2 regions of the Pantoea sp. sgz302252 genome follow, and region 1 is predicted to be linked to the other one. Evidence: predicted binding sites of a transcription regulator. Region 1 holds the regulator's gene; the other holds the start of a gene.
What was found. The regulator CRP, encoded in region 1, controls carbon source genes, mostly activating them, when cyclic AMP is high. The targets are predictions, from matches to a motif close to ATGTGANNNNNNTCACAT.

Region 1 (5,084 bases):
GTTTCAACCAAATCCCGTGATGTGGACGTTGACGCCAGGCCACCGAAGAAATGGTGTGCATGGTATTCAAATGGCCAAGTATCCGCTGTAAATGCTGTTCCATGGTGCTTAACGGGCCGTGGGACAGCGTATCCAGTGACTCCATAATATTGGCGTCTCCACTTCCACCTGCTTCGTCATACTCCAGACGCTGCTGACACCGTTGCAGCGCAATCTCACAAGATTCCAGATACCGTTGGGCCAGCGACTCCGTCAGCATGTTGTGCTCGCGGGCAAGCGTGGTCATGGCGTTAATATGCTCGACAATAAACTGGCTGTGAGTCACCCACAGTTTCATGTCGGCAAGATAGCGCGAGTTGAAGCCGGGTTCCTGCATCGCCTGATTAAGCGAGTTGAACAGTGCGTTATGAGCCTGATTCACACGCATGCGCTGATAGGCGAGGGTTGGCGCTTGCGGGTCATTACTCAGAATAAGACGTAAGGCATCCTGATCGGCCTCCAGCGCTTGCTGGGCATTTTTGCGCAGCAGGCCGCTTTGCCACTGCGGCCACAGCCAGACCATGCCGCCGAAGGCAATCAGACAGCCAATCAGGGTATCGGCGAGGCGTGCCACGATAAACTGATCGCCGTTGAGCGTTAGCAACTGAATGGTGTACACCGCCGTCACCGTAAAGCCCACCGTCGCCCAGCCGTAGCTTTTGCGGATCATCAGGTAGCTCACGAGGGTTATCACCAGCATCGCCGCCAGCGCATAGCCCTCCGGGGCATGAAAGTGCAGGGTGATGCCTGCGATGACCAACCCAGCCAACGTGCCTGCCGCCCGGTGAAAAATCCTCACCCGCGTTGCGCCATAGCCGTTTTGGGTGACCAGCAGCACGGTCATCAGGATCCAGTAAGGTTTGGGCAGATGCAGCGCCGTGCCCATCAGGCTGGCAATACTGAGCATCACGCTTATCCGCGCGGCACTGCGCAGGGCGGGCGATTTCAGCGAAAGATAGCTTTTTAGCGCCGCGAATACCGGCAAACGGCGTTCGTTATCGGCCATTAAATCGCGCGGATAGAGCGGGCGTTGCAGGCGCAGCACGCGTGCTATGCGGCTGAAATGCCAGACGCAGAATTGGCCGACCGGGTTATCCGGCTGCTGACGGGCGATTTTCTCCAGCGCGCCAATCTGCTTGTCCATCGAGAAACGCTGGGGAAAACGGTGGTAAAGAATATCATCGGCCATCACGCGCAGGCGCGTGGCGATGGTTTGAGCATTCCAGCGGATCACCGCTTCCGCATGGCTGCGCTCGACCAGCTTTTGGACTTCTGCCGGCTGGTGCAGGCTGACGGAGATGTGCTCCTGCAAATCAAGGCCCATCTGGAAGGAGCGCAGCAGGCGTTTGTAATCATGGTTCTTATTGGCCGCCAGCATGTGCAGCTGCTGGTAGCACTGGGTTATCAGGTCGACGGCTTTTTGCTGACGCGCCAGCAGGGGTGGCAAAGCTTTTTCTGGATCGGTGTGCTGGGTCAACAGGCTGTACTTGGCTTCGCAGTAATCCGCCAGTTGGCGATACAGCAGGCTCAGCGACTCCCGCAGCGGCTGTTCACGCCACATCCAGAACCAGAACCAGTTAAACAGGCCATACCAAAGCGTGCCGAGGGCATAAATCAGCAACGGCTCCCAGACTGGCATGTTGCCCGCAAGGCTCAGGGTAAAAATCGCGGCGATGAGAGACGCGGGAAGCAAACGCGCATGCAGAGAACTTATCTCGGCCGTCACGCCAAGCGTCATGGCGAGAACGGTCAGGATCAGCGGTAAGGGGAGGCTCTGCTCCAGCAGTAACTGAACCGCGAGGCTGCAGCCTGCAAACAGCGAACCGCCGATAATCAGGCGTTTGAAAAAGCGTTTGTGTGGCGTATCGAGACCGGCAATGTTGCAGCAGGCGGGAACTAACGAAAACAGCAATCCGTATTTGAGATACCCCAACACCAGACCGATAGCCACGGGGGTACAGAGCACCAGGGTTTGCCGCAGTGCATAGTTAATTTCCGGGTGATAAATTAGCCTGCGCCACATAGCGGTAGAGACAAAAATGGCGTATTGCGCGAACAATACGCCATTTAACGAGCTTAGCGGGTGCCGTAAACGACGATGGTCTTACCGTGGGCGGAGATCAGGTTCTGATCTTCCAGCATTTTCAGAATACGGCCAACGGTTTCACGGGAACAACCCACGATCTGCCCGATTTCCTGACGGGTAATTTTAATTTGCATACCGTCCGGGTGAGTCATGGCGTCAGGTTGTTTCGCCAGGTTCAGCAGCGTCTGCGCGATACGGCCGGTCACGTCGAGGAATGCAAGGTTGCCCACTTTCTCAGAAGTGACCTGCAGACGACGAGCCATCTGCGAGGAAAGGCGCATCAGAATATCTGGATTAACCTGGATAAGCTGACGGAATTTTTTGTAGGAAATTTCGGCCACTTCACAAGCGGTTTTTGCCCGAACCCAGGCACTACGCTCCTGACCTTCTTCGAAGAGACCAAGCTCACCAATGAAATCGCCCTGGTTGAGGTAAGAGAGGATCATCTCTTTCCCCTCTTCGTCCTTGATCAGTACAGCAACTGAGCCTTTCACGATGTAGTAAAGCGTTTCTGCTTTTTCACCCTGGTGAATCAGCGTGCTCTTCGATGGGTACTTATGAATGTGGCAATGAGACAAGAACCATTCAAGGGTAGGGTCTGTTTGCGGTTTGCCAAGCACCATGCGCGGTTATCCTCTGTTATAAGCTGTCTCCAGTGGCAGACACGATACTGCCGCTGGCTTTGCAATCGTATCCTTCCCTGTGCCTGGGAAGTCGGCTGTCGAATTATGCAGCAGCCTGTAATGTGGTGTCCTCTGCGTGCACACAGCACTTCACTGCATGACTGTAGCATCCCGACTGTTTTAGCATAGCTTTTGCTGCGTGTCTCCTGGTGTCTCGCTTCAGCATGACGCACATCTCCTTCCGTTGCGAGTTTTGTTATGTGCGCGTAATCTGAGAGGAAAATGGCAACTTCGGAGTTAAAAATTATGCAAGCACGTGTGAAATGGGTTGAGGGTTTAACCTTCCTGGGCGAGTCTGCTTCTGGCCACCAAATTTTGATGGACGGTAACTCTGGAGACAAAGCACCGAGCCCGATGGAAATGGTGCTGATGGCGGCTGGGGGTTGCAGCGCTATCGACGTGGTGTCGATTTTGCAGAAAGGGCGTCATGACGTGAAAGACTGCGAAGTGAAGCTCACCTCCGAGCGTCGTGAAGAAGCGCCACGTATGTTTACGCACATTAATCTGCACTTCATCGTGACGGGCAAAGATCTGAAAGAAGCGGCGGTCTCTCGCGCGGTGGATTTGTCAGCAGAAAAGTACTGCTCTGTGGCGCTGATGCTTGAGAAAGCCGCGAAGATCACCCATTCGTTTGAGGTGGTTGAGGCTTAAATGTGTGCGGCCTGATGCCCTCTCCCCAACCCTCTCCCACGGGGCGAGGGAGCAAACACTAAAAACCTTCTCGCAAGAGAAGGTTTTGCAGTTTACCTTCTGCTATCCATTAACCGCTCAACCAGCGGTGTCATGATCAACTCCATCGCCAGCCCCATTTTCCCTCCCGGCACAACCAGCGTGTTCATGTGTGAAATGAACGAACCTTGCAGCATCGCCAGCAGCCAGGGGAAATCGATGTCGCCCAGATTCTGGAAATGGATAACCACAAAGCTTTCATCCAGCGACGGAATGCCTTTAGCGGCAAACGGGTTAGAGGTGTCTACCGTGGGCACGCGCTGGAAGTTGATATGCGTGCGTGAGAACTGCGGCGTGATGAAGTTGATGTAATCCTCCATGGAACGAACCACGGAATCCATCACCGCTTCACGAGAATGCCCACGCTCACTGGTGTCACGCGTAAGCTTCTGAATCCATTCCAGGTTCACAATCGGGACTACGCCAACCAGCAAATCAACATGCTTTGCCACATCATGCTGAGGCGTCACTACGCCCCCGTGTAACCCTTCGTAGAACAGCACGTCGGTGGGTTCCGGCAGCGGTTGCCAGGGCGTGAAAGTGCCTGGCACCTGATTCCACGGCACGGCTTCATCATAGGTATGCAGATATTTGCGCGACTGCCCGCTGCCACTTTGGCCATAGGTGATAAACGTCTGTTCAAGCAAACCGAAGTCGTTGGCATCCGGGCCGAAATAACTGATATGGCGGCCCATGTCGCGTGCTTTACGGATTGCCATGTCCATTTCAGGGCGGGTGTAGCGATGAAAGCTGTCCCCTTCGACTTCGGCGGCGTTTAAATTGAGCTGAGCAAAGATCTTACGAAAGGCGAGGCTGGTGGTGGTGGTCCCCGCGCCGCTGGAGCCGGTCACGGCAATCACCGGGTATTTGGCAGACATAACGACTCCCTGGGTAAGCAGTGGTAATGAGTAGAGTCAGCCGCGAAATTGAGTGCGGGTCATCAGGTTGACGGTCTCGTGCAGTTCGGACCACACCAAAACGACTTCCCCGCTTTGCAATTGCTGTTTGACGTCGGCGACTTTATCTTCGAGCGAACGTTCATGTTCACCATAATCGGTGCCTTCGCGCAACACAAAGCTTTCTATCAGGTTTTCCAGCGTTTCGGGAGCCAGATCCTGCCAGGGAATGATCATGCGATAGCTCCAAGAAAACGGGTTAGCCAGTCTGGAATGCGTTTTTCCAGCCACATTTCGGGATGACGCAGCGTGCCGCCGACAAAGCCAACATGCCCGCCGTATTCGGTGAGCTGATACTGGATATTTTTCGGCAGCTCTTCCTGCGCGGGAATGGAGTGGTGATCCATAAAGGGATCGTCTTTGGCGTGAATAATCAGCGTCGGTTTGGTTATCTGGCTCAGTACAGGCATGGCGCTGCACTGGCGGTAATAGTCGATGGCATCGGCGAACCCGTGAATTTTCGACGTAATCAAATCGTCAAACTCGCGGATACGGCGAACGCTTTTCAAACGCTTAAGATCGACCGGCAGCGTGCCAGGATAAGCCTTCAGCTTGCGTGAGGCATTGGCCTTCAGCAGATTCAGCAGGTAG
Region 2 (5,084 bases), on a different contig from region 1:
ATCTGACAATCTTTTGTTGAGGTGCTGCTCCACGAGCAGCACCGGGTCGTGCATCATTTGATCGCGTGATATGCGTTAACCGCCTCCGCGACCACGTCGCTGTTGGCATCCAGCCCGGAGACTTGTGCCAACGCGGCCTGTGGGCCTTTCTCTTCGATAAGCTGGGCCAGTTCCAGCGCCTGTGGGTCTTCTTCACTGCGGTAGTGCATCGCACCCGCAATCCCTTTCACCAGATTTGCTTGCGGCAGGCCATATTCCAGCGTGCCGAGCAGCGGTTTAATCAGACGGTCACCCGCGCTCAGTTTACGCAGCGGCTGGCGGCCAACGCGCTCAACGTCATCTTTCAGATACGGGTTCTCAAAGCGACCGAGGATTTTCTGGATATAGGCAGCGTGTTTCTGCGCATCGAAACCGTAGCGCTTAATCAGCACCGCGCCGCTCTCTTCCATTGCGCCTTTCACCACGGCACGAATGTTTTCATCGAGAATCGCGTCGCGAATGGTCTGGAGACCAGCCAGCTTACCGAGGTAGGCGGTTATAGCATGCCCGGTGTTCAGGGTGAAGAGCTTGCGTTCCACAAATGCCATCAGGTTATCCGTTAATTCCATTCCCGGAATGGTTGGCAGGGTGCCTTTAAACTGGGTCTTGTCGACAATCCACTCACTGAAGGTTTCTACCGTCACTTCCAGAGGATCGTTAGTGGCGGAGGCAGAAGGCGGAACAATGCGGTCAACAGCGGAATCCACAAAGCCCACGTGCTCAGCAACCCAGGCTTTGTCTTCTTCGGCCAGCGCTGCATCAACGTGTCCTTTCAGCTGAGTGGTACCACGCACCATGTTTTCACAAGCGATGATGTTCAGCGGCGTATTGTTGCCAGCGGCTTTACGTTTCGCCAGGCCTTTAGCGATGGCCGGAGCAATGCGTTCAAGTACAACCGGGCCAACGGCCGTGGTCACCAGATCAACCTGAGCAATCAGCTCCACCACGTCATCGCCGATGCTGCTGACGGCATTTACGCCAGACACGGTTTCAACCTGCTCGTTCTCGCCAACCACGTGCACCTGATAGCTATGACGGGCATTCAGGGCATCCAGAACCACCTGATTCACATCGGCGAACGTCAGGGTGATACCCGCATCGGCCAACAGTTTGCCGATAAAGCCACGTCCGATATTACCTGCGCCAAAATGTAATGCTTTCATAGTCTTAACCTTCATCAATGTTTTTACCCGAGAGGGCTCGGGTGAGGGACTGCAATTGTTACCCCTCACCCGAACCCTCTCCCTTTCGGGAGAGAGTATCCCCGTCATACTTCAAGCCGCAGATGCGTTGGCTGTCCTCGCTCACCCCAGTCACTTACTAAAGTAAGCTCCTGGGGATTCTCTGCGGAGCCGCCTTTCTGCAACTCGAATTATTTAGGGGATAGTGTCCATTACGCTTTGTTACCCGAAATCAGGGCCAGCACTTCAGCCACGCTGTGGGTCGTCGCCAGGCGCTCGATAACAGATTCGTCATCCAGGGCGTTGGTCAGGCTGGTGATAACGTGAATGTGCTCGTTATTACGCGCCGCGATACCAATCACCAGGCGGGCAATGTCGTCTGGCTCATCACCAAATTTCACGCCGTCCGGGTACTGACAGAATACCACGCCGGTTTTCAGCACACGGTCTTTCGCTTCGATGGTGCCGTGCGGTACCGCAATAGACTCACCCAGATAAGTTGGGGTCAGTTTTTCACGTTCCAGCATCGCTTCAACGTATTCCGGCTCAACGTAGCCGCCTTTCACCAGTTGCTCACCGGCAAAACGAATCGCTTCTTCTTTGCTGAACGCTTTGCAGCCGAGGAAGATGTTTTCCGCGCCGAGTTTGAACAGATGGCTGTCGTCCTGCTCGAAACTGCCTTGCAGCGTTTCACGGACTTTTACTTCGTTGTCTTCGTGACGCTGTGCCGCAACCAGACGCTCAGTCAGGCTGGTGTACAGACCGCTGTCGAGGAAGTTGGTCAGCGAAATGTGCTGGGCCTGAGGCACCTGGCGCATTGCACGTTCGGTCAGATCGCGGTGAGTGATGACCAGGTCAACGTCTGGCGGCAGGTTGTTGATGGCGCTGTTGGTCACAGAGATGTGGGTCAGGCCCGCATCGGCGACTTTCTTACGCAGCACGCCTGCACCCATCGCGCTGGAACCCATACCGGCATCACAGGCAACGATGATTTTACGCACGTGGCTCAGGTCGTTAGTCACATCGCCTGCGGTCAGCGGGGTCGCTGCACCTTTAGACTCAGCTTTCATGTCCTGCATACGACGGGTCGCTGCTTCGATGTCGTCTTCTTCTTTGACTTTGCTGGTTTTCAGCAGGACAGCCGATACCGCGAAGGAGACCGCCATTGCTGCACAGATAGCCGCGATGTTAGCGAAGTACGCGCCTTTCGGGGTCATCGCCAGCACCGCCAGGATGGAACCCGGAGAAGCCGGAGACACCAGGCCGCCGTTCAGTATGGTCAGGGTGAAGACGCCAGTCATACCGCCGAGGATAACGGCCAGGATCAGACGTGGGTTCATCAGCACATACGGGAAGTAAATTTCGTGGATACCGCCCAGGAAGTGGATGATAGCCGCGCCGCCCGCAGACTGTTTCGCACTGCCGCGACCGAAGAACATGTACGCCAGCAGAACACCCATACCAGGGCCTGGGTTGGCTTCAATCAGGAAGAAGATAGATTTGCCGAGCTCATGGGACTGCTGAATACCCAGCGGCGAGAAGATGCCGTGGTTGATGGCGTTGTTGAGGAACAGGATTTTCGCCGGTTCAACAAAGATAGACGCCAGCGGCAGCATGTCATGGACAACCATGAAGTTAACGCCAGCCGCCAGCACTTTGGACAGCACTTCAACCGCAGGGCCAATGCCGAGGAACGCCAGAATGGCGAGGATCATCCCGATGATGCCAGCGGAGAAGTTGTTCACCAGCATTTCGAAACCGGACTTGATCTTACCGTCTACCCAAACGTCAAAGCGTTTAATCGCCCAGCCGCCCAGAGGACCGGCAATCATCGCGCCGAGGAACATCGGCATGTCTGCACCGACGATAACGCCCATGGTGGTGATAGCACCCACCACGCCACCGCGGTCACCGCCAACCAGACGACCCCCGGTATAACCGATGAGCAGTGGCAGCAGATAAGTGATCATCGGCCCGACCAGCTTCGCCAGCGTTTCGTTCGGCAACCACCCTGTTGGAATAAATAATGCGGTGATAATCCCCCACGCGATAAACGCGCCGATGTTTGGCATCACCATGTTGCTGAGGAAGCGACCAAAGCTTTGCACTTTGATCTTGATATCGGATGACATAAAAACACCCCTTCTTATGTTTACTGTCGCGCAGGCCAAAGCCCGAGGTTTGTTGTTAATTGGCGGCAGAGGTAGCCGGACCCTGTTGATGATGCGAAATCTGGCACTGAATCGTTCAACTGTCCAGTTAGCATCCTTTGCTGTGATCTTTGTCACGCTAATATAGGGTGGTAAGCGTTAAATGAGGTGATCTCAATCACAAAATGACTGTGTAAAAAAAGGACTAAGCGCAAAAAACAGTCCCAACAAGTCTATTAATGTGATTTGTCTCGCATTTTTTGGTGATGGGTTTGTTGTTAATGTGTGATTCTGGTCACAAAATATTTTTCCTTCAGACAAAGCCTGATGTGATCCAGGCCTAAATTTGCCCTAACCCGTTGCCACCGCTGTAACTGAATGACAAACGGCACAAGAAATAACCCGCTGTGGGCATAGCGAGAATAGCAAAGCCTTATTATGCTTGAGTGACAGTGGGAGAGGCGGTTCCCACCAGGGCACATTTCCTTTCCTTCTGAGCGTAATAAGAGGCAGCTATGTTTCTTAACTATTTTGCGCTGGGCGTTTTAGTTGTCGTCTTCCTGATTATCTTTTACGGGATAATCATTCTTCATGACATTCCCTATTTGATCGCGAAATCCCGTAATCATCCGCATGCCGATGCCATTCACGTCGCAGGCTGGGTCAGCCTGTTCACGCTGCACGTCATCTGGCCGTTTTTGTGGATCTGGGCCACCTTGTACCAGCCAGAGCGCGGCTGGGGGATGCAACAGGCACAAAACGACACGCTGGCGGATTTGAAGCGGCGAGTGGCGGCCCTGGAGCAAGAGAACAAGCAGTAGCACGCGTCGCGGAGACTGGTTATGGACTTGCTCATCATTTTGACCTACGTCGCACTGGCGTGGGCGGTATTTAAGATCTTCCGCATTCCGGTGAATAAATGGAGTGTGCCAACGGCGGCGCTGGGCGGTGTGTTTCTGGTCGGCGCGTTAATTCTGGGCATGAACTACAACCACCCTTACACCTTTACGGCGCAAAAGGCGGTGATCTCCATTCCGCTCACCCCGCAGGTGACGGGCGTTGTCAGCGAAGTGACGGATAAACAAAACACCTTAATTCGTAAAGGCGAGGTGCTGTTTAAAATCGATCCGACTCGCTACCAGGCTCGGGTCGATCGCCTGAAAGCCGATTTGACGACCGCCACACATAACGTTGATGCGATGAAAGGGCAGTTGGAAGAAGCCATCGCCAACACCACCAGAGTGTCAGCAGAGCGCGACCGGTTGTACAAAGACTATCAGCGTTATCTGCAAGGCAGCCGCGCTCGGGTGAATCCTTTCTCTGAAAGCGATATCGATAATGCCCGGCAGAATTACCTCGCGCAGGATGCGCAGGTGAAAGCTTCCGTGGCCGATCAGGCGCAGATAAAAAGCCAGCTTGAAAGCATGCAAAACGGTGAGCAATCGCAGATTGCCAGCCTGCGAGCTCAGCTGGCGGAAGCCACTTACAATCTCGATCAAACCACTATCCGCGCGCCCAGCGATGGCTATGTCACGCAGGTTTTGATTCGCCCCGGCACGTACGCCGCAGCGCTGCCTTTGCGCCCGGTCATGGTGTTCATTCCTGAACAGAAACGACAGATTATTGCCCAGTTCCGGCAGAACTCTTTGCTGCGCTTGAAACCCGGTGATGAAGCCGAAGTAGTGTTTAGCGCCCTGCCCGGCGAAGTGTTTCC

Region 2: the regulator CRP is predicted to act here: its motif matches at 3,610-3,627, upstream of ACLW56_RS16330 (PTS mannitol transporter subunit IICBA).

Annotation. Positions count from the first base shown of each region.
Region 1 covers NZ_JBLFJW010000024.1:73,765-78,848, forward strand. Annotated here, with positions in the region: gene ACLW56_RS17550 (YccS/YhfK family putative transporter) at 1-2,062, opposite strand, end outside; gene crp (cAMP-activated global transcriptional regulator CRP) at 2,116-2,748, opposite strand; gene ACLW56_RS17560 (OsmC family protein) at 3,055-3,459, shown strand; gene ACLW56_RS17565 (phosphoribulokinase) at 3,552-4,415, opposite strand; gene ACLW56_RS17570 (YheU family protein) at 4,452-4,670, opposite strand; gene ACLW56_RS17575 (hydrolase) at 4,667-5,084, opposite strand, start outside.
Region 2 covers NZ_JBLFJW010000021.1:78,363-83,446, reverse strand. Annotated here, with positions in the region: gene mtlR (mannitol operon repressor MtlR) at 1-54, opposite strand, end outside; gene mtlD (mannitol-1-phosphate 5-dehydrogenase) at 54-1,217, opposite strand; gene ACLW56_RS16330 (PTS mannitol transporter subunit IICBA) at 1,433-3,352, opposite strand; gene ACLW56_RS16325 (DUF3302 domain-containing protein) at 3,886-4,191, shown strand; gene ACLW56_RS16320 (HlyD family secretion protein) at 4,213-5,084, shown strand, end outside.